DNA from 4 places in the Marinobacterium aestuariivivens genome. Region 4 is predicted to be linked to each of the others. Evidence: riboswitches for the same ligand, from Rfam matches in the RefSeq annotation. Region 4 holds a riboswitch; each other region holds the start of a gene.

Region 1 (5,401 bases), 2.9 Mb from region 4:
CCTGCTGACACTGGGCGATGCCGAACCGGCACTGATCGAGCGGCTGATACAACAGCGTCTGCTGCGCCTGCGCGACGGGCAGTTGCAGTTCGCCCATGCACTGTTGCAGGAGAGCCTCTACGCCCAGCTCGGCCGCCAGGAGCGGCAGGAAGCCCACTACCGTGCGGCACGTTTCTATGCCGGCCGCTCGCGGGTGCGCGAAGCCGAACACCTGATCCATGCCGGCGACGCACAGGCGGTACCCCGTACCCTCGAGGCGATCGCCCAACTGCTCGAACACCAGCATCCGCAGCGCGCGCTCTGGTTTTGCGAACAGGTACTGCCGCTGGCTGTCGACGAAGAACGCTGGGCACTGCACCAGCAGCAGGCAGAAGCCCTGACCCGGCTGGGTCGGATAGACGAGGCGATCGCGGCCTTCGACCAGGCGATCAGCCTCAGCGACGAACCGGCGCGCCAGGTCGACAGCTGGCTCGGCATCGCCAATGCACAGACCATCCAGGACCAGTTCGACGAGGCGCTGCAGTCGCTCGACCACGCAGCCCGCCTGAGCGATGGCCTGTCGTGCCAGCAGCAGGCGCGCCTGCATATTACCCGCGGCCGCATTCTGTTTACCCTGGGCCGGCAGGAGGACTGCCTTGACGCCAGCCTGCGGGCTCAGGAGCAGGCCCGCCGCTGCGATGATCCGCGCTGGCGCGTGCGGGCACTCAGTGGCGTCGGCGACGGCTATTACATGCTGGGACAGATGGGCCAGGCCTGCGACCACTTCCGTCGGGCCATCGAAGAAGCGCTGACCCGGGACCTGCTCAGCGAAGCGGTCAACAACTACGCGATGGTCGCCACCTGCCAGCTGTACCAGCTCGACACCGGGGCCGCGCTGCAGAGCCTGGCCACCGCCGAGCGGCTGTCGAAGCGCCGTCCGGAGCCCCGCTCCGGCATGTTGCTGCTGAGCCTGCAGGGACTGCTGCACCACTTCGCACGGCGCGACCGCGGAGCCGCCAGGGACTGCTTCAGTGCCAGCCTGCACCTGGCCCGGCAGCTCGGCGCCCGCCGTTTTATCGTCGACGGCCATGCACAACTGGCCTACATGGCGCAACAGGAGGGCGACCGGTCCGGTTTCGAGCAGCATATCGCGGCCGCCGACGCCAGCCTCGAACCCGGCGCCCGCCACTTCGTACAGCCCTGGTTGCGCGCCATAGAGGCCATGGGCCAGACCGATGCCGCGACGCGGCACGAGCGAATGGCCCAGGCGCTGGCGCTGCTGACACCGGAATGCCTGCCCCACTGCCACCTGCATGTGCATCAGCTGCAGATCGACCTCGCCCTGGCCGACCAGGATCTGGCGGCACTGCGCGAGGGCTGCGATGCCCTGCTCGCCTATGCCCGCGGCCGGGACCTGCGCTGGGCGCATTTCTACGCCGACCGCGCCCTGGCGCTGGCCGAGGGCCGGATCGACGCCGGCCGGCTCGAACAGGAGCTGCGCCAGACCGGCCTGCTGCATTGCCTGAGCTGGCTGCGGTAGCGTTTTACCGCTGCCGGGTTCCCGGATTGCCTGCAAGCGCCCCCGCCCGTACATTGAAGGCCCGACTTCTCCCGATTGACGCTGGATTGACGCCGCGCCGCACCGCACCTTGACGCCAGCCCGTCAGACTGCATGCAAACGGGAGGCTGACCATGACGAATTCACGAACGCTGCGCCACGAGCTGGCGCGAACCCTGGCCATTGCGGCCCCGCTGACCCTGGCGTCACTGCTGTCGATGGGCATCGCCATTACCGATGTGCTCATGATGGCCTGGCTCGGCACCGCGGAACTCGCGGCCGGCGCCGCCGTCAGCGACTTCTATTCGATCGTTTTCTATCTTGGCGGCGGCGTTATCGGCGCCCTTTCTGCACTGCTGGCCGAATGCCGGGGCGCTGGCCGGGAGCGGGAAGTGGCGGGCTGGATCGGCCAGAGCTTCCAGCTGGCCCTGCTGCTGACCCTGCCCTGCGCCCTGTTGATCAGCCTGTCACCGCGATTGCTGGCGCAGATCGGAGCGGAGCCCGCCATCGTCGATGCCGCCTCCGATTATGCGCCGATGATGGCGCTGACCTGCGCCCTGCTACTGCTGGTCCGCGTCTGGCACCAGTGTTTCGCTGCCTGGGAACAGACCCGGGTCATCCTGGGCGGAATGCTGCTCAGCCTACCGCTCAATGCCCTGGGCAACTACGGACTGATGTACGGACGCTGGGGCCTGCCGGAAATGGGGTTGGCCGGCATCGGTCTGTCGTCCGCACTCTGCGCCGCCGTCCTGCTGGTCTGGCTCAGCCTGATGGCCCACCGGGCCAGCTGGTATCGCCCCGTCGGCCGGGCACTGCTGCAGGTGCACCGGGCGCGTTTGCAAAAACTGCTGCGTCTGGGGCTGCCGATCGGCATGACCAGTCTGGGCGAAACCGGCATCTTCCTGCTGGCGACGCTGCTGATCGCCGGCTTCGGCATCGACCAGCTTGCGGCCCATACCCTGACGCTGCGCCTGGCCGGTGTGCTCTATGCCGTTCCGCTGGGTTTGGCGCAGGCGGCCACGGTCAGGGCCGGACTGGCCCTTGGCGCGGGCGACTCCGGCCGGATGCACCGGGTGCTGAGGGTCCAGCTGTGGCTGGCGCTGCTCTGGGGTCTGCCGCTGGCGCTGCTGCTGGCCGGCGGGCGGGAATCCCTGATTATCTGGCTGCTGCCGCAGGCCGAACGCGGGCTGCCGCTGTTCGAAATTGCCGCAGCGCTGCTGTTGCTGCTGGCCGTAGCGCAGCCGGCGGACAGCCTGGCCACCCAGACGACCGGTTATCTGCGCGGCTTGCAGGATACCCAGAGGCCGATGCAGCTGATCCTGGTAAGCCACTGGCTGCTGGCGTTTCCGCTGGCACTTCTGCTCGGCTACGGCGCCGGACTCGGTGCCATCGGCATCTGGCTCGGCCTGGGTACCGGTATCCTGCTGGCCAGCACAGCCCTGCTGTTGCGACTGCGTCAGCAGTTGAAACGCCCCTGGGTGGGGACGACCCTCGCGGCGCGATAGCGGTATCGGTCCGTACCTTATCCGGATATCGATAATTTAGGCAATATTCCCAAGGCATAACGCAACTGCGGAACCTAAGCTTAGAGGGCATCTTGGATACTGAAAGGGCACGATCAGCGAGTTGTCGATCACGCAAAGCCACGGGTTCCGTCTCGGAATAGCCGGGTTGCCACACACAGGTGTGACAACGGGAAGGAGTTCTCCCCGCTTGCAGACATTTCGGCCGCCCGCTTTCAGCTCTGCCAGCCCGATGCTCCTCCCGCTGCAGCGATTCCGGCATCACCGGTTGCGACACAGACGGAGGAAACAACCATGCTGTCACGCAAAGCGGACCCGATCAGCGACGAGCGCTGCCCCGTACTGCTGGTATCGGGCCATGGCTGGCGTCCGGGGCCGGCACTGGCCCGGCAACTGAACCGGGAATACCGGGTGGAGATTGCCGACCAGTCGGCACTGCCGCGACTGCTGCAGCAGTTGGCACGGATCGACGGTCCCTGCCACCTGATCGGGCACGCCCACGGCAGCGTTCCGGCATTGCAGGCCGCACTGGCCCGCCCGCAACAACTGCTGTCGCTGACCCTGGTGAATCCCGCCGCCTTCAGCCTGCTGCGCCAGCTCCACGACTGGGAAAGCTGGGAGGCCGCAAGCCGGTTCGCAAGCCATGTCATCGCGTTGCACGCCGCCGGCGCCACGGCGCTCGCTGCCAGGTCTTCGTCCAGTTCTGGTTCGGGCGCGTCATCTGGTGGCTGCTGGGACCGAAGCAGAAAAGCCAGCTGCTGCGCCGGCTGCCAGGCATCGTCGATGAACTCGCCGACCTTTACCGCAATGCCTTGCACCCCCATGACCTGCTGTCACTGCCCATGCCTGTGCACCTTGTCTGCAATCGTCAGACACCGCAGCCTTCTCGCCGCCTGGCCGAACAGATGCAAACGCTGATTCCCGTCGCCACCCTGAGCCTGATCGATCGGGGCAACCAGGGTGTCGACTCGAACGGCGCCACGCGGATCCGCGACGGCATCGTCACCGGCTCGCGCGCCAGGATAGCGGCAGCAAACCCGCCCTTGCGGTGAATGCGGAGCATTCGGCCTGGAGCGACGTCACCTGACAGATTCAACCCTTTCGGTACTGAAAAGCCTGCGAAGTGCGGCCAAATGCCGACAAAGATTGCCTTGAACCCGAGGGCGTCTTATCCTTGTCGGTTTTCCCGACAGAACCGTCTCTGCAATCGGGCGGGTTCAGGTTCCGGGCTCCCGGCAACCCGCCCGATCGATCCTTAGAATCTCCTGACAGGACAAGGTAATGAGTGCAAAAGTCGCCATAGTGATGGGCTCCCGTTCCGACTGGCCCACCATGAAAGAGGCTGCCGACATTCTCGACACCCTCGGTGTGTCGTACCACGCCGAGGTGGTCTCGGCTCATCGCACCCCGGACAAGATGTTCAGTTTCGCCGAGGAAGCGGCCGAGCGCGGCTTCGAGGTGATCATCGCCGGCGCCGGCGGCGCCGCCCACCTGCCCGGCATGATCAGCAGCAAGACCCTGGTACCGGTGCTGGGCGTACCGGTTCAGAGCAAGGCACTGAGTGGCCTCGACAGCCTCTATTCCATCGTCCAAATGCCCCGCGGCGTGACCGTCGGCACCCTGGCGATCGGCGGCGCCGGCGCTTTCAATGCCGGTCTGATGGCGGCGCAGATCCTGGCTACCCGCGATGAGGCGCTGCGCGAGCGGCTGCAGCAGTGGCGCAGTGCCCAGTCCCAGGCCGTCCTGGACAACCCGGACCCGAGGAGCTGAAGCATGCTGCCACGTATTGCCGTCATCGGTAACGGCCAGCTCGGCCGGATGCTGAAACAGGCCGGCGCACCGATGGGACTCGAGGTCCTGCCCTGCGACCCGTCGCTGGAAGAGCCGGTGGCGCTGAACCCGGACGATGTGGTGACCGTCGAACAGGAACTCTGGCCCGACACGCCGCGCAGCCGGCTGCTGACGGCCCATCCCGGCTTTCTCAATGCCCGCGCCACCGAAGTGATCCGCGACCGCCTGAGCGAGAAGAGCCTGCTCGACCACCTCAAGGTCGGCACTGCCCCCTGGTGCAATATCACCCCAGACCACACCACCGAACACCTGGCGCTGGTCGGCGACAGGCTGGTCATCAAGCGTCGCCAGGGCGGTTACGACGGCCGCGGCCAGTGGCGCTGGAAGCAGGGCGAGCCGGCTCTGGACGAGTGGCTGGGCGAATGCATCGCCGAGAAAATGATTCCGTTCGACGAGGAAGTTTCGCTGGTCGGCGCCCGCGGCCACGACGGCCAGTGCGTCTTCTATCCGCTGACCCTGAACCTGCATCAGCAGGGCATCCTGCACGCCA
Region 2 (5,401 bases), 4.4 Mb from region 4:
GATATTCTCGCCGGCCTCTATTGCCTGGACGAAACAGGGGTACCAGCCAACCATATTCCGGCTGATCCCCAATGTTTCGAGGTCGATCCATCGGTGCCGGTGCTGACCTTAATGTTCACGGACAGGCAACTGGGCTCCATTTTGGTGAAAAAAGCAGATGAGGATGGGGCTGCACTTGACGGCGCTGAGTTCAAGGTTATCGCCGCCAATCCTGCTGATGACGATGTTCCAACGTTGCCGGTAACGCTGACGGAAGCTCCGACAGGTTTCCACTGTGTCGATGGTCTGCCAATCAGAGACGCATTAGGTACTGTAATCAGCTACACGGTGAGTGAAACTATGATACCCCCAGGTTACTTCGGTGCATCGGACGCAGAGACTTCTGCGGAATTCGATACCTGTGCTAACCGCACTGTCGAACCGATTGACGACGCCGATGTCGATCTGATTTTCGTGAACGAGCGCAAGCCCGGGGCGATCAAAATCACCAAAACGACCAAGGATATCAATTCCGAATTGAACCCGGTACCGCACCCGGGTGTGACCTTTAACATCTCTAATGCGGAGGGTGTTGTCGGCTCTGTAGTGACCGATGCCAATGGCGAAGCCTGTTTGGATGAACTGGAGTTCGGCGAAATCTTTAGCGTTGACGAAGTGACGCCAGTGGGCTACGAAGGTGAGTCTGCGAAGAACGTCGAGATTGATAACGATGCGGTTTGTGGAAGTGGGAATGAGGAGACAGTAAGCTTCCACAATACTCCGCTCGGAAAATTCACCATCAGCTATGAATCCTTGCCGATGGATGGCCATGGTGCAACCAAAGCGACTGTGACCTGTACTGGCGAGGGTGTCGGTACTGTTATCGCTGAAGTCGATCTGTTCGATGGTGACAGCCAGGCTTCCAGCGAGCTCAACTTCGAGACGCAGGCGACCTATACCTGCACCATTGTAGTTGACCCGTAAGCGCATTCTTACCGGTCGTCTGTAATGAAAAGGGCGGGATCATGATCCCGCCCTTTCCTATCTGTATATCAGTTACTTCTCAGTTGGCCGAGACGAGGAGGCCCTCACTGGTTGTCATATTTCCCGCCGCATCATAGACTCTGATCGCAAGTTCATAGAGCCCCCCGCTTGGGGACATCCCACCAGCAGTAATGAAAGGGTGATGTAAAGCCGAAGCTGGGAACCGGATCGGTGGCAGTGCACTGAATCCGGCCATCCACAAGGTACTCGACCTTTGTCACAGCGGCGTTGTCCCAGACATGGCCCTTTATCTGATAGTAGGAGCCTTTGGCTATGCTGCCGCCTTCCGGTTCCATTACCCGTCCTGTTGGCGCAATGATATCCTCGGTCATTGGCAAAGCGCGCCCAACCAGCGACGAGACGATATCGATATCGGACTGGCCGACATAACCATCGCCATCCACGTCATACCGACGCCATTCCCGGGAGTTGGTCCAGAGATAGCCGGGATCGCTGGGGTTCGGGCTGATCTGACTCTGGGGGATGCCGTTGCCTTCACCGATATACCAGCCGATCTCTTCGACATCGAGATTGTTTACAACTCCGTCGTCGTTGAAGTCAACCGGAGAGCTGTCGATTTCGTCGTCGGCAGCACTGTTGTCGACCCTTGCTTTGAGGTAGTTGCTGCCCCACAGGATGTAGGGCTGGTAAACGCCATCAACATAGCCGACCGAATACAGCAGCGTAGCCATGGAGTGTTCCAGGCTGTCATTCCAGCCATCGCTGTCGGCATCGGCATTCATGCAGCGATTGTAGAAATTGATTGCCCAGTCGTTATCGCTACGACCGTCAAGTACGATATTGGTCGCAGTGGTACTGCCAACGTTTGTTACCTTAACTGTATAGAGCGCGTCGCCGGAGTTGTATCTCGGAAACATGCATAGCTGCGCCATGCCGGCATTTGAGGCGGCAATGATCTCTTTTCCTTTCTGGCTCGGGTCTGCGCTATACATGTCCTGATCGGGCACCACGCTTGAAAGTGCGAGTTCAGATCCGTCCCATGACAGATTAACGGTGACGGCAGCCGCATGATTCACACAGCCGGGATATTGCGGTGTAAAAGTAAAGCTTTCACCTGGCTTTAATCCGCCGATCGCTTTCCAGGCCAGTTCGTCGTCCTCGCCCAGGCAGTTGTCCTCCCGGGGGCCGTAGCGGAAGTAGTAGTCTTCGACCGTCAGTGCGAGCGGCGAATAGGTCGATGTTGCCGTACTGTCTTTACCGGAACCCCCGCCCTTGGTGGTGGGTTTGCCCGCGAGTGCCGGGTTGCCGAGCATCAGTGTGGCGGCCGCTATGGCCAAGGCCGTGCCGAGCGGGCGCTGACGGTCGCGCTTGACATTGACGAAACGGCTTTTCAGGTTCGCATCGTTGCAGCCTGAAGTGGTGTTGAAGCAGTGACGGGAAGCATCGGGTCTGGTAGCCCTTGGCTGCGCGAGCAGAAGCCTGGATAGGCGCATTGGGTCTCTCCTGAAATTAAAATTCAGCAAAGATCCTCTAGCGGCCTGTCCGTGATGAGGGTAACTCTCCTTCGGCGGTCCGGCGATCCTCGGATACGCCCGTGAGCGTGCTCGAGGACCCGTAACTTTGCGCCACCCAGTTGCTCGGGCTTTGCCTTTGTCGGGAGAGGATCTTGTCTGTTAACAATCTGTGTAGCGGACCGTAATCCGCGTATTGCATCCAGATGCTTTAGCGACGGCTGTCACCAATTTCCCTGTTCGGCTCCGTATTCGGAGGTCCGCTGGTCACTGTTTCATAATTGGACCAGTTTCTGTTCAACACAAACGCTATGTCCTGTTGACTGTAAACGAACTATAACATGTCAATCTGGATGTCATTTATACAGAAGTGGAATATGGCAAGAGGCTTCTGTTACTTATGTGAACAGAGCGCTAACAAGTTGTTGCCAAAAGGAGACGGCTATAGTTTATTACAAATATATCGTTAACTTTACGATACAGTTCTTGAACAGAAGCCAGTCCGTTTTCTGTTGATGATCTGGACGCGGGAGCCGGATTATCGACTGTGCAAGGAATATGGACAGTATCCTGGCAATGTCAAGCCGATACATTCAGATAACTGTATCAAATTAGTGACAGTTTACCCCCCTAGTGTTTCCTTTATGTAAATCATCTATTTAGTGTCACTTCAGAATCAGCCTGTATCAATAGGTTAACAGTTTCTTCCCGGCTTCCTTTTTTTCAAATAAATTCCTTATGGGTCAGTCGCTTATGGAGTTGGTCCAGGCGTTGCTTGCATGCCTGTCAACCTCAGGCGTTCTGTCGAGATCCAGCATTCAGTCCCCGACAGGGACCTCCGACAGTTTGTATTGCTGGAGACATCGAGCAGGTCCTGAGACAAACGGTTGAGGTGACTACGGGCTGGACAACGAGGGGAATCGCGATGACAGGCAGGAGAGTGCACTACAGGAGCCAGGTACCCAGGCCTTTTTTTGATGGCACATACATAGATTTTTCAGGTGAATTCGGGAGGGGAATACGATGCATTTGCACAACAATCGGCAAGCACTGAGAGCGTACCTGTGCGGTGCTTTCCTGAGCCTTGGGTTATTCGCGCTGCCTGCGTGGGCGACCCACCCTCTGGTCAGCCTTGATGGTAGCGATTTCGAGATCGAGGATCCGGGCATGCCCGGTGACGAAGAGCCCGGCGCGAATATCAGACTGGATGACCTGGACATGATCGACTGGGCTGATGCCAGCGGAGCGCTTACCAGTGGTGTGGACTGGAAGCCTGACGAGAATATCATTATCGGGAATAAAAATGACGATACCGCTTTTGGATAGGGTACCGATGAAGACGACCCGATACCGACCGTCGTTGCGGGGGCGTTCCGCCCAACAAAAGCGATCTGAAGAAGTTCGGTATCTTTACCGAAGAAGGCCTTACGGACACCTTTATCCATATGTTCTGGACACGGGTACAGGACCCTTCGGGCACCACGAATATGGATTTCGAATTCAACCAGTCGGATGTGCTTTCGGCTAACGGCGTAACACCGGTACGCACGGCGAAGGACATGCTGATCCAGTACGACCTGGCAAACGGGGAACCCGACCGGAACTGTTCATCTCTTTTTGGGAAACCGAGGAAAGCTCCGGTGGTGTTCCAGCCAGTCAGGTGTGCGAGGTGCTGAAAAGTTACCCCTGTTGGGGGGCTCGCACCAATCTTTCCAGCGAAGGCCTTGCCACCGGATCCATCAACAAGGTTGCAATTCCACACGGAGAGGCAGATGGCCTCGATGAGGGAATGGGGCTAAGTGCCCGTACCTTCGGGGAGGCTTCGATTAACCTGACCAAGGTGGTGGGGGCCGGGGAATGCGTCACTTTTGGCAGCGCCTATTTGAAAAGCCGTTCATCCGATTCCTTCAATGCCGCCCTCAAGGACTTTATCCCGCCATTGGCTATGACTGTCAGTAATTGTGCCGGGGTAAAGATCAGGAAAAAGGATGATGCGGGTGAGCTGCTGCCGGGAGCCGAGTTTACGCTTTACAAGGACAATGCGCCTAAAGGCGAGTTTGACGCTGGAGACACTGCCGTTCTGGACAGTGATAATGCGCCATTGACCTGTACGACGGCTGCAAACGGTGAATGCTCCTTTACCTTGATATTCGAGGGTGATTACTGTGCGGTTGAAACGGACCATCCGGATCACTATCTTCCGGCCGATCCCGAGTGCTTCACGGTCGGCCCCGCGATTCCCATACTGACGGTGGACTTTATCGACCGTCGGCTTGGGTCTGTCCTGGTGAAAAAGTCGATCAGGACGGAGCGGCGCTGTCCGGTGCAGTATTCAAGATCATAGATGCCGATCCCGATGATGCCGACGTGCCCACGCAGCCTGTTACGATGATCGAGGGGACCAGTGGATATCACTGTGCGGATGACTTGCCGCTGAAAGATGCGTCGCTGGCCGAGATCAGCTATACGGTCAGTGAAACCACGGTTCCTGATGGCTATATCGGCGCTTCCGACGCATTGACATCTGCGGTATTCGAAACCTGTGCTGAACGCAGTACCGGCTCACCCGACCTGACGTTCGAGAACACCTCTGCCAATTTCAAGCTGATCAAACTGGACGATACCGGCGCGGCGCACAGCGGGATAGCCTTCACGCTGTTCCGGGACGACGGGGATCTTCAGTACGATCCGCTTGTCGATACCACGGTTTTCGATGCCAGCTGCGTCACGGACGCCAACGGCGAATGTACCTTCGAAACCGTGCATGCAGGCAATTACTGTCTGGTGGAAACCACGGTGCTGGACAACTACATCGCCGCGGGCCCGCAGTGCTTCAGTTTCGTGCCGGGCGCGGATCCGGACCTGACCTATACCTTCAGGAACTGGCGTCTGGGCTCCATCCTGGT
Region 3 (5,401 bases), 2.2 Mb from region 4:
GACGATCAGGGTTCTCAGCGCGGTGGCATGAGCCGCAACGGCCGCCTCCTGTTCCGGCACCGAGGGTTCGCGCTGGCCGACGACCGCCAGGCGCAAACTGCCGCTGCTCTCGGCCAGCAACAGTTCGGCGGTCCGGGACGCCGGAACCGCCAGCACCACCGAGCGGGCGCGCTCCTGCCGCTCCTGCTCGCTGCTGCCGATCAACTCGGGGCCGTAGGCGAGCACCTCCAGATTGCCGAGCAGACGCCGGGCACTGCTGAAATTGCCGGCCTCCCGGTTGGCCTTGAGATAGAAGAGCACGTCAACCCGGTCGCCGGTGCGCAGGTGTCCGCCGACCGCGGTGACTTCGTCGACCCGGACGGCGACGGCACGGAATCCCGGCGCCAGCGCATCCAGCATCGGCCGGTCCGGCTCGAGCAGTGTCTCCTGCAGCCGGCTGCCGGCGCTGACGCCCCGTGCCAGCACCCGGCCGTAATAGGGCACGGCGTCCTCGACATCGGCCTCGTTGCGCTGCAACACCTGAACCTGTTCGAGATGTTCCGGCTGCAAGGCGGCACCACCCGGCAGCGCAACACGGAAGGTCCAGACGCTCTCCCGCGGCTCGGGCACCGGCGCTGCCGCTTCCACGGCCGGCTCCGGCGTTCCCAGATTCAGGCCGTACAGCCCCAGGGCCAGCGCCAGGCCGAACAGTACGATGGCAATGATCCTCAGGCTTCGTCCTTGCATGCCCTCTCCATCCCGTCGGGTTAAAGGTTGAGGCTCGCCACCCTGCTGAGCTCGCCGGGTACGGGCAGCATCAACGGCGGCAGAAAGGGGTGGTTTTCGTAGTCGTAGTGCAGCTGAACCTGGCAACAGCCACCACCGGTGGTGTCGGTCGCGGTGATCTGCAGCGCCTCGTCCAGCGACTGGCCGAAAAGGCTGCCAAGACTGGTCGAGGTCGCATTCCGAGACAGTTGACTGAGCATTGCCCGGGTCGCCTGCTCGACTTCCGCCCGTACCGAAGCGGATTCGCACCCGCTCTCGGTGAAATAACAGCTCTCATCGACGAAGGACAGGCTGCGCCGCAACCCCTCCTCGGCCGAATACTGCAGCATCTGACTGGCAGAAAAGATCAACCCGTAATTAACGATGGCATAAAAGATAATAAAGAAAACCGGGAACACCAGTACGAACTCTATACCGGCACTGCCTCGCTGCCGCTCAGAACTCAACCTGCTGGAGGCAGACACAGCATTATTAATGAACAAAGCATCAAGAAAGGTGAGTAGGGTATTTTGTTTTTTCCGAATTTCCCTATCCATCCCGCCACCACCAGAGCTGAAAAAGAAAAAGCGATAATCGTTATCAATTGCACCGGTGTAAAAACCAGGCAACAAACCAGAAGCAATTTTAAATCGCCGGCCCCCAGCTGCCGTTTCAGGTAACCCGGCAATGTAACGGCCAGAACCGTTAACATCGAAAGTCCGATGTCCTGCCACCCCAGCTGAACACCCGCCAGGCTCCTTTCAATCAGCAGCAGCGAGCCCAGCGATACCGCCAGCAGCACCAGTAGCAGGCTATTGGGGATACGGCGGTATCGGGCGTCAAATACTGCGATCTGAAGCAGTAGCACTGGAAGCAGAAGCCGTAACGGCTCCACTACAAACGGCCTCAGTTGGTGACGGCCGTACCTCCCATCGCTGTGAGAATATCGTTCATTGTTGCGAGAATCTGGTCACCGACAGGCGTTACGAAAAGCGCCAGGATAGCCCCGACCATGGCTGCCAGCAGCGCATACTCGATACCACTGGCACCCTCTTCATCCTGGACAAAAAGGCGGAAATGTTCCCGAATACGGGAATAAGCAATGTGCAGTATGCTCATAATAATCCCTCATGATTCATGTCTTACCATGATCAGCCCGGACTGCCTGAGACCCCGTTAATAGTATTGTTTCGGAGTATCACTCGAGCCTGCCTGAACGGATTAAATCCGTATCCGTTCTGCGACAGCATACAAAGATTGAATATGCCGGTCACGTACTTTTTTATAAAAATCAGTTTTCAGCAAGTGCTTTTTTAGAAGCTTGATTGAAACGTGCATTGTAATAGCAGAAACGGTTCTTGCCCTTTTTCTTGGCTTCATACATCGCGGTATCGGCAGCTTTCAACAGGGCTTCAGGTGTATCACCATCCAGGGGCGCCCGCGCGATCCCGAGACTGGCCGAGATACGGCACCAGCGACCGTCGAAATCGAAGGGCTCGGCCAGGCTTTCGATCAGTTTCGTCGAGATCCGCTCCAGCACGTCCGGCGGTTCGCCATGCAGCCTGATCGAGACAACGAATTCATCCCCGCCCAGGCGATAGACCTGATCGTCATGGCGCAGAACCAGACGCATCCGGTTCGCGGCCCCCTGCAACAGCCGGTCGCCGATATCGTGTCCCCAGGTATCGTTGACGGCCTTGAAGCCATCGAGATCGATAAAGAACAGCGCCTGTTGCTCCTGACGCCGGTTGTCGCGGGTCAGCTGCTGCGCCAGATGATCATCCAGTGCCCGCTTGTTCTGCAGTCCGGTAAGCGCATCGCGATAGACGTCCCGGAACAGCCGCCGCTTGGCACCCTGCTCTTCGGTGATATCGACCTGGGTCCCGATCAGCCGCCAGCCGGTGGCGCCCTCGAGCCACTGACAGGTTGTTTTCAGGCTTCGGACCTCGCCGTCGTCCGGGCGCACGATCCTGATTTCGATTTCGCAGCCGCCGCAGCCGGGCTTCGCGACCATGCTGTCGAGCCGCCCGCCGTCTTCCGGGATTACGAGTGCTTTCCAGCTCTGCAGACTGGGCCCGGTCCCGGGCGCCAGACCGTGGAGCCGATACATGACCGGATTCCAGATCAGCCGGTCCTGCGACGGAAGCCATTCCCAGACGCCGACCCCGGCGACCGACGTCGCCATCGACAGCCGCCGGTTGGCCAGGCGCAACGCATCGGCCGCAACGGCCATGCGGCGGCGGTAGGCCAGGGTGGACAGGATCAGCCAGAGCAGCAAGATCGACAGCGGCACCAGAAACAGCATTAAACCGGTCCCGGGAAGCCCTGCTTCCACAGCGGCGACAAGCGCCTGAATCTGAATCCAAATCCTGTCCATCCTTCATCCCTGCGCCCGACCGCTTCTCCGAACCGCTGGCCACAGCCGAACTGCAGCGGCGTTCCGGACGGAAATTAAAAGTGCGACATCCCTGTCGCGATGGGCCGACAAACACCCGCCTCTCCAGCAAGGCCGGGACTGTCTTTCCCTGCAGGCTCCTCCAGCAATTGGATTGGAGGCCTGTGGAAACCCGAACAACCTTTTACGCCATGAGCAGGAAAGTTTCGATAGGACGGCAAACCTGGACCGGTAACGCGGGACAGCCTTGCCCGAAGTGCCCTTCGAAACACCCTGTTCGAAAGATCCTCGGGCCTCAGGCTCGTGAAGGTTCACTCTCTTTCGGTGGTCCGGCCATCCGATTCGGATCCGAGACTTTGCGCCACCCGATTGCTCGGGATTTGCCGTTATCGAGAGAGGATCTTTGTAACGCTCTGTTGCAGATACCCTGACGTCTGCACGGTACTCGACCTTCAATGTAGCAGTCGCCGGGCCGAGCGATTAGACAAATATCTTATAACGACCCACTGTCTCCGAATAGATACAGCCATATAGGACATGCATCCGCCAGTGTCGCTCTCACCTGCACGCAGAGGCTGCCAAGCGTCATCCAACTGCCGTACAGTAGGCAGAATCCGATCACTGAGCGACCGGGAGGAGAACAGGATGGGCGCGCATGTTATTCCCTGGCTGATACTGGCGGCCCTGCCGCTCTCGACAGCCCTGCAGGCCGCAGAACCGCTGCTGCAGGCGCGTTACGAGGCCAGCTATCGCGGTTTCGAACTGGGCCTGGTACGCAGCCTCACCCCGATCGGCGACCGGAAGTATCGCTTCGACTCCGTGGCCGACAGCGCCATTGCCCGGATCGAGGAGTCGAGCATCTTCAGTCTCGATGCCCGGGGAAACTGGATGCCGCAGCATTACAGCTACCGCCAGAAGATTTTCGGCATTTCCCGGGGTTACGAGCTGCAATTCGACCCGGAAAACAACAGCGCCACCTATATCGACAACGGAGAACGCAGGCATCTGGGACTCGAACCGGGCACCCTGGACCCTCTGCTCTATCAGCTGAAGATGCAGCACGACCTTGCCCATGAACGGGACCGCTTCAGCTATCGCTTTCTGCGACGCGGCAAACTCAAGCATTATGAATTCAGGCTGGAGGGGCCGGACAGCCTGGAACTGCATGGCCGGGAACTCGAGACCCTGCGCCTGGCGAAAGAGGACGAGGATGCCGACGAGAGCACCCGCATCTGGTTCAGCCCGGGCAATGGTTACCAGCTGGCCCGCCTAAGTTACAGCGATGAGGGCGCCAGCTACCGCATCGATCTCGACGAGATCCATATCGCCCCCGGATTCGAGAGCTGGCTGCAGCAATAAGGCCTTATCCTGCCTGCAGCATCACCGGATTTTCCTGCCGGTCCAGCACCACATAGCGGGCCATGTTGTGGCCGCCCATCAGGTCGTTGACCATCTGGTTGAGATGGGGCTCGGCGTCCTCGCTCGACGGTGGCTGGCCGTTGGCGCCATTCAGCCCGGCGATAAAGACGAAATCCCAGTCCCGGGAGATCTGGTCGGCCTCATCGGCCAGTGCCCGGAAGCTGTCGAGCTCCGCCGGCAGCTTGTCGACACACATCAGCGGCTGAAGGGTGCCGCGCTGTTTGCCCTTTGCCTTGCCCTGCCCATCGGCGCTGGCGAACAGAAACAGCAGCCGCTGCGGCTCCGGCTGGGATGCGGCGGCCGCGAGCAGGTCTGAAAAACTGGCGATCATGACGAACCTCTGGGTTATCCGGTGGTAGCGCCCCAGTTGTACCACAGCGCCGCGCCCGGCGTTATTCCCCGGAAGTGGTACCACCGAGGTGACGCGTTACGCGTTACGCGTTACGCGTCACCCTCTCCATCACACCTTGTGATAGATCTCGGCGCCGGTGCCGCGGAACTCCTCGGACTTCTGCTGCATGCCCGATTCGGCCTCGAGGTTGATCGCGGCGATCTGGCTCTCGTCCAGCTCGCGCACCTCCTGACTGATCTTCATCGAGCAGAACTTGGGTCCGCACATCGAGCAGAAGTGCGCCACCTTGGCGGATTCCTTCGGCAGCGTCTCGTCGTGGTAGGCGCGCGCGGTGTCCGGGTCCAGGCCGATATTGAACTGGTCTTCCCAGCGGAACTCGAAGCGCGCCTTGGACATGGCGTTGTCGCGTATCTGCGCCCCCGGGTGCCCTTTCGCCAGGTCCGCGGCATGGGCCGCGATCTTGTAGGTGATGATGCCGGTCTTGACGTCGT
Region 4 (5,401 bases):
GTGATAGTGTCCGCGTCCTGCGGCATCGAAGTCGACAAGGTCATCCCCTACAAGCCGTTGCTGGACGAGGCGATCGAACGTTCCAGTCACAAGCCTGAGCGCTGTGTGGTGTTCCAGCGCAGCATGATCACCGCCTCGATGGTTCCGGGGCGGGACCTGGACTGGGTCGAGGCGATGAAGGATGCCCAGGACGCCGGCTGCGTGCCGGTGAAGGGGACCGATCCGCTCTATATCCTCTATACCTCCGGCACGACCGGCAAGCCCAAGGGGGTCGTGCGCGACAACGGCGGTCATGCGGTGGCGCTGCGCTATTCGATGAAGGCCATCTACAACATGGATCCGGGCGAGGTGTTCTGGGCCGCGTCCGATGTCGGCTGGGTCGTGGGACACTCCTATATCGTCTATGCCCCCTGCTGGCCGGCTGCACCACCCTGGTGTACGAGGGCAAGCCTGTGCGTACCCCTGATGCCGGCGCTTTCTGGCGCGTCTGTGCCGACTACGGTGTCAAGGCGCTGTTCGCTGCGCCGACCGCTTTTCGCGCCATCAAGAAGGAGGATCCCCGGGGCGAACGGCTGCGACAGTATGACCTGTCGAAACTGGAAACCATTTTCATGGCCGGCGAGCGCCTCGATCCACCGACCTACCACTGGACCCTCGAAGTCACCGGCAAGCCGGTCGTGGATCACTGGTGGCAAACCGAGACCGGCTGGGCGATCTGCGGCAATCCGACCGGTATCGAGATGCTGGAGCCCAAACCCGGCTCGGCCACCGTGCCGGTGCCGGGCTTCAACGTGCAGATCCTCGATCCCGCGGGTCAGGAAATGCCGGCCGGGGAGCAGGGCAGTGTGGCACTGAAGCTGCCGTTGCCGCCGGGCTGCCTGCCGACCGTCTGGGGCAATTTCGAACGTTTTCGTGCCGGCTATCTGAGCGATTTCCCCGGCTTTTACTGCTCGGGGGATGGCGGTTACAAGGACGGGGACGGCTATGTCTTCATCATGGGGCGGACGGACGATGTCATTAATGTCGCCGGGCACCGGCTCTCCACCGGTGAAATGGAGGAGATCGTCGCGGCCCATCCGGCGGTAGCCGAATGCGCGGTGATCGGCATCAACGACGAGCTCAAGGGTCAGCAGCCGGTCGGCCTGGTGCTGCTCAAGGATGGCGTCGAGGTCGACGAGGCGGCACTCGAGGCCGAGCTGGTGGCCAGCGTGCGCAAGGAGATCGGAGCGGTCGCCTGTTTCCGGCGTGCGGTGGTGGTGCAGCGCCTGCCCAAGACCCGTTCCGGCAAGATCCTGCGCAAGCTGCTGCGCCAGATCGCCGACGGTCAGGCATACAGCGTGCCGTCGACCATCGATGACCCGACCAGCCTGTCGGAAATCGAGGCGGCGCTCGACAGTCGCGGGCTGGTGGCCCGAAGCTGAGGACCGGCGCCGACAGAGGCCCGTCCCGGGCCTTTGTCGCCATGTGGAGACAATTAAATATCTTTGTAAATCAGTTAATTAAATTAACTTATTCAGAAAATACAACTTTTCCGTATCGATATTCCATATTCATCTAATTATTGAACGACCGTTTTTGCTAGCATCCATCCGACAGAGTTGAATCTGTCCTGAATGACGTGGGCCAGCCGCCGACGACCGTTCCGGGCGCCAAGGATCAACTCAGAAAGATCCTCTCCCGAAATGGCAAAATCCGGGCAACCGGATGACGCAAAGTCACGGGTCCCTCGCTGGATAGCCGGACTACCGAACGAGAGTCACGCCTCTTCAGCCGGTAGCTGTGGGTCTTTCGCGCAAGCGTTGTTCAGGATTCACAGGTTGCCGGTATTTGCCTGCCGTATGCCGCCGATCCGCAGCCGGGTCGATTATCCGTTATCGCTTGCGGAAATTTCCGATTTGTCACGCTACCCTTTGCAGGGGCGGTCTCCGGCCGCACCGAGGATGCGAAGGACAGAAATACACTCGAAAAGCGAGCCCCGCACACCGGCTTTCGGGGCGAGCAGGGAGACTAAGGATGAATATCATACGCACAGGCTCTCTTGCCGGATGCCTGCTATCCGTTTTCGTCAGTTGCAGCACCCTGGCCGCACCGGGTCAGGGCGGCGCCGCCGCCTTCTCCGGTGATCCGGACCGGCTGCCGCCGGGACGGCTCAAATCCCAGATCGAGAAACTGCCGCCGGCCGCGCAGCAGCGTGCGCTGGAATGGCTCGAGCGCTTCGATATACCGGTCGAGGATTACGAATTTCTGCACGTCGACGGTGACGGGGCCATCTTCTATGCCGATACGGTGCTGCCCGACGAGGCCGACGGCACCACGGAACCGAGCGAGCCGGGCGTCGAGGCGATTGCACCGGAAGACGCCTTCCTGTTGCATAGCCGGCCGGGCGCGAGCCAGGTGGTGTTTCTCGACTTCGACGGTCATGTGATCACGGACACCGCCTGGAACAGCGGCGGCGCTTCGTCCTACTTTGCGCGCCCCTACGATACCGATGGCAATCCCACCGGTTTCAGTGACAGCGAACGCAACCAGATCGCCGAGATCTGGCACCGGGTCGCCGAGGACATGGCGCCCTTCGACATCGATGTCACGACCGAGGACCCGGGCGGTTTCGGCCCGACCACCGGCCATGTGCTGATCACGGACAGTACCGACGAAACCGGCTCGCCGATGCCCCACTCGTCGGCGGGCGGGGTGGCGTATGTCGGAGTCTGGGGGCTTCGTACTATACCTACTATCAGCCGGCGCTGGTCTATTACGACAACCTCGGCGGCGGTTTCCCGCCCTATGTCTCGGAAGCCTCGAGCCACGAGTTCGGGCATAACCTGGGGCTCGGTCACGATGGCACCTCGACGACGGGTTATTACAGCGGCCATGGCTCCGGTTACATCTCCTGGGCCCCGGTGATGGGCGTGGGTTACTACAACAACGTCACCCAGTGGAGCAAAGGCGAGTACGCCGATGCCAACAATACCCAGGACGACGTTGCGATCATCAGCGGCCAGCTCGGCTACCGCAGCGATGATCACGGCAACAGTCCCGGCAGTGCGACGGCGCTGCAGGTCGATGCCGATGGCATCGTGGCGGTGACCTTCCCCGAGATCGATCCCTACAACCAGGATCCGGCCAACAAGGGGGTGATCGAGACGCGTAGCGACGTCGACCTGTTCTGGTTCGACACCGCCGAAGGCTACGTAACCTTCAACCTGCTGCCGGCCTGGAAGCTTTCTACCGCGACAGCCGGCGCGGCGCCAATCTCGATATCGAGGCCAAACTTTATGACGCTCTGGGCAACCCCGTGGCCAGCAGCGACCTGAGCGGCGATACTATGGCTCAGCTCGATCAGTACGTACCGGCTGGCCGCTACTACCTGCAGATCAGCGGCGTCGGCAGTGCCGCGAGCCCCTACAGCGACTATGGCAGCCTCGGTTTCTATTACATCTCTGGCACTGTCCAGCCGGCGGTCACCGACGATACGCCGCCGACGGTGAATTCTGCAGGCTGGTGGGCCACGTTGCCCGCTGCGAGCAGTACCAGCAGTATCGATATGGCCGTCAATGCCGCCTCGGATGACTCCGGCGTCGTCGAATACTGGTTCCAGTGCGTGACCGGCGGCAGCGGCTGCGGTTACAGCGGCTGGCAGGGCAGTACCCAATACAGCGCGACGGGACTGGCGCCGGGGACCCTCTATAGCTTCCAGGTCAAGGCACGGGACGCTTACGGCAACGAAACCGCCTGGTCGTCGATACAGAGTGCGACGACCTACGCCAATCAGGTGCCGGTGGCAAACGACGACAGCGCCTCGACCGACGCGGGGGTGGCCGTTTCGATCCCGGTACTGGCCAACGATACCGATGCCGACGGTGACAGCCTCAACATCGAAACGGTTGGCGCCAGCAGCGATGGTAGCGTCGTCGCCAGCGGGGGCGAGCTGGTCTACACGCCCGCAGCTGGCTTCAGTGGCACCACCAGCTTCACTTATACCGTTACCGACGGGCTGGCGGAGTCCGCTCCGGCGACCGTGACGGTCACCGTCCATGCGGTGAACGGTGCGCCGGTGGCTGCCGATGACAGCGCCTCGGTCGGACTGAACAGCAGTGTCGTGATCGATGTGCTCGCCAATGACAGCGACCCCGACGGCGACAGCCTGACGATCGCCAGCGTCACCGGCGCCAACAAGGGAAGCCTGACCCACGACGGCAGCCAGGTCACCTACAGCAGTGGCAACAGGCGCGGTGGCGACAGTTTCACTTATACCGTTATCGACAGTAACGGCGGTTCTGCAACTGCCACCGTCTCGGTCAACATCAGTCCGGACGGCGGCGGTGACAGCGGGGGAGGTGATGGTGGCGACACCGGCGGTGGCGGCAAATGTCACCCGAAGAAAGGCTGTTGAATCTAACCCGGCATACGAATACTCCGTATGCCGGGTAACCGTAGGAGCCCGGCCTCCGGGCGAACCGAGTGCCTGCCCAGGCCTGTTCGCCCACGGGGCGGGCTCCTACAAAGCTGTCACCGATTCTCCCGATCCGAAATCGCATTCAGGACCCGGTCGAGCATCAGGCTCGACAGCATCCGTTTCAGGCCGCCGAGCAGATAGGTCGGGGTCGTGACGTAGTAGCGCGGCCGCGCGCGCGGCGCTTCCAGTGCCAGGATCACCTTTTCCAGCACGGCCTCCGGCCTTTTGGTGAACCGATCCTTCTTCTGGGTACCTTCGGCGGCCAGGCGCCGTTCGACCGCTTCGTAGGTCTGGCGATGGGCGCTGGCCTCGACATCGATATGCTGCTTGAACATGCGATAGGCGTTTTCACGGAAGCGGCTGAGCACAGGTCCCGTATCGATCAGCGAAACCTGAATGCCGCTACCGTCCAGCTCCTGGCGCAGGGTGTCGGTCAGCCCTTCGAGCGCGAACTTGGAGGCGTTGTAGGCGCCGCGGTACTTCAGCGTGATCAGTCCCAGTACCGAGCTGTGCTGGATGATCCGCCCGTAGCCCTGGCGGCGCATGACCGGCAGCACCCGGCAGGTCAGCTCATGGGTGCCGAAGAGGTTGGTCTCGAACTGGGCGCGCAGCACCTCGCGGCTGAGATCCTCGACCGCGCCCGGCTGTCCATAGGCGCCATTGTTGAACAGCGCATAGAGTGTGCCGCCGGTCTGCGCCAGCACCCGGTCGACCGCCGCGGCGATCGAGGCCGGGTCGTCGAGGTCGAGCCGGCAGGCCTCGAAGCCCTGCTCGCGCAGGTGTTCGACGTCCTCGGGTTTGCGCGCTGTGGCGAAGACACGGTAGCCGCGCTCGCGCAGCGCCAGTGCGACATGGTGTCCGATTCCGCTGGAGCAGCCGGTGATCAGGATGCTCTTTTCCATTTCTTGGTGCCCTGGTGATCCCTGGAGAGCGCATGCTACCAGA

Evidence for each region. Region 4 has a riboswitch for cyclic di-GMP ahead of ACFQDL_RS26350 (hypothetical protein). Riboswitches for the same ligand answer to the same signal wherever they lie in the genome.
Region 1: it holds a riboswitch for cyclic di-GMP, as region 4 does, so the genes downstream of both, ACFQDL_RS10960 (alpha/beta fold hydrolase) here and ACFQDL_RS26350 (hypothetical protein) in region 4, are expected to answer to the same signal.
Region 2: it holds a riboswitch for cyclic di-GMP, as region 4 does, so the genes downstream of both, ACFQDL_RS03195 (dockerin type I domain-containing protein) here and ACFQDL_RS26350 (hypothetical protein) in region 4, are expected to answer to the same signal.
Region 3: it holds a riboswitch for cyclic di-GMP, as region 4 does, so the genes downstream of both, ACFQDL_RS14950 (diguanylate cyclase domain-containing protein) here and ACFQDL_RS26350 (hypothetical protein) in region 4, are expected to answer to the same signal.

Annotation. Positions count from the first base shown of each region.
Region 1 covers NZ_JBHSWE010000001.1:2,099,676-2,105,076, forward strand. The annotation lists gene ACFQDL_RS10950 (AAA family ATPase) at 1-1,519, shown strand, start outside; gene ACFQDL_RS10955 (MATE family efflux transporter) at 1,672-3,042, shown strand; cyclic di-GMP riboswitch class I at 3,139-3,216, shown strand; gene ACFQDL_RS10960 (alpha/beta fold hydrolase) at 3,355-3,978, shown strand; gene ACFQDL_RS10965 (hypothetical protein) at 3,966-4,112, shown strand; gene purE (5-(carboxyamino)imidazole ribonucleotide mutase) at 4,342-4,830, shown strand; gene ACFQDL_RS10975 (ATP-grasp domain-containing protein) at 4,834-5,401, shown strand, end outside.
Region 2 covers NZ_JBHSWE010000001.1:617,452-622,852, reverse strand. The annotation lists gene ACFQDL_RS03200 (MSCRAMM family protein) at 1-963, shown strand, start outside; gene ACFQDL_RS03195 (dockerin type I domain-containing protein) at 1,116-2,477, opposite strand; cyclic di-GMP riboswitch class I at 2,548-2,643, opposite strand; gene ACFQDL_RS03190 (hypothetical protein) at 3,519-3,821, shown strand; gene ACFQDL_RS03185 (prealbumin-like fold domain-containing protein) at 4,165-4,839, shown strand; gene ACFQDL_RS03180 (MSCRAMM family protein) at 4,884-5,401, shown strand, end outside.
Region 3 covers NZ_JBHSWE010000001.1:2,882,018-2,887,418, reverse strand. The annotation lists gene cpaB (Flp pilus assembly protein CpaB) at 1-726, opposite strand, end outside; gene ACFQDL_RS14965 (TadE/TadG family type IV pilus assembly protein) at 747-1,301, opposite strand; gene ACFQDL_RS14960 (prepilin peptidase) at 1,208-1,612, opposite strand; gene ACFQDL_RS14955 (Flp family type IVb pilin) at 1,651-1,863, opposite strand; gene ACFQDL_RS14950 (diguanylate cyclase domain-containing protein) at 2,036-3,049, opposite strand; cyclic di-GMP riboswitch class I at 3,460-3,534, opposite strand; gene ACFQDL_RS14945 (DUF3108 domain-containing protein) at 3,785-4,498, shown strand; gene ACFQDL_RS14940 (ribonucleotide reductase subunit alpha) at 4,503-4,889, opposite strand; partial or broken gene thiC (phosphomethylpyrimidine synthase ThiC) at 5,019-5,401, opposite strand, start outside.
Region 4 covers NZ_JBHSWE010000001.1:5,034,835-5,040,235, forward strand. The annotation lists partial or broken gene ACFQDL_RS26345 (propionyl-CoA synthetase) at 1-1,421, shown strand, start outside; cyclic di-GMP riboswitch class I at 1,675-1,750, shown strand; gene ACFQDL_RS26350 (hypothetical protein) at 2,014-2,904, shown strand; gene ACFQDL_RS26355 (hypothetical protein) at 2,910-3,314, shown strand; gene ACFQDL_RS26360 (cadherin-like domain-containing protein) at 3,296-4,393, shown strand; gene ACFQDL_RS26365 (SDR family oxidoreductase) at 4,510-5,358, opposite strand.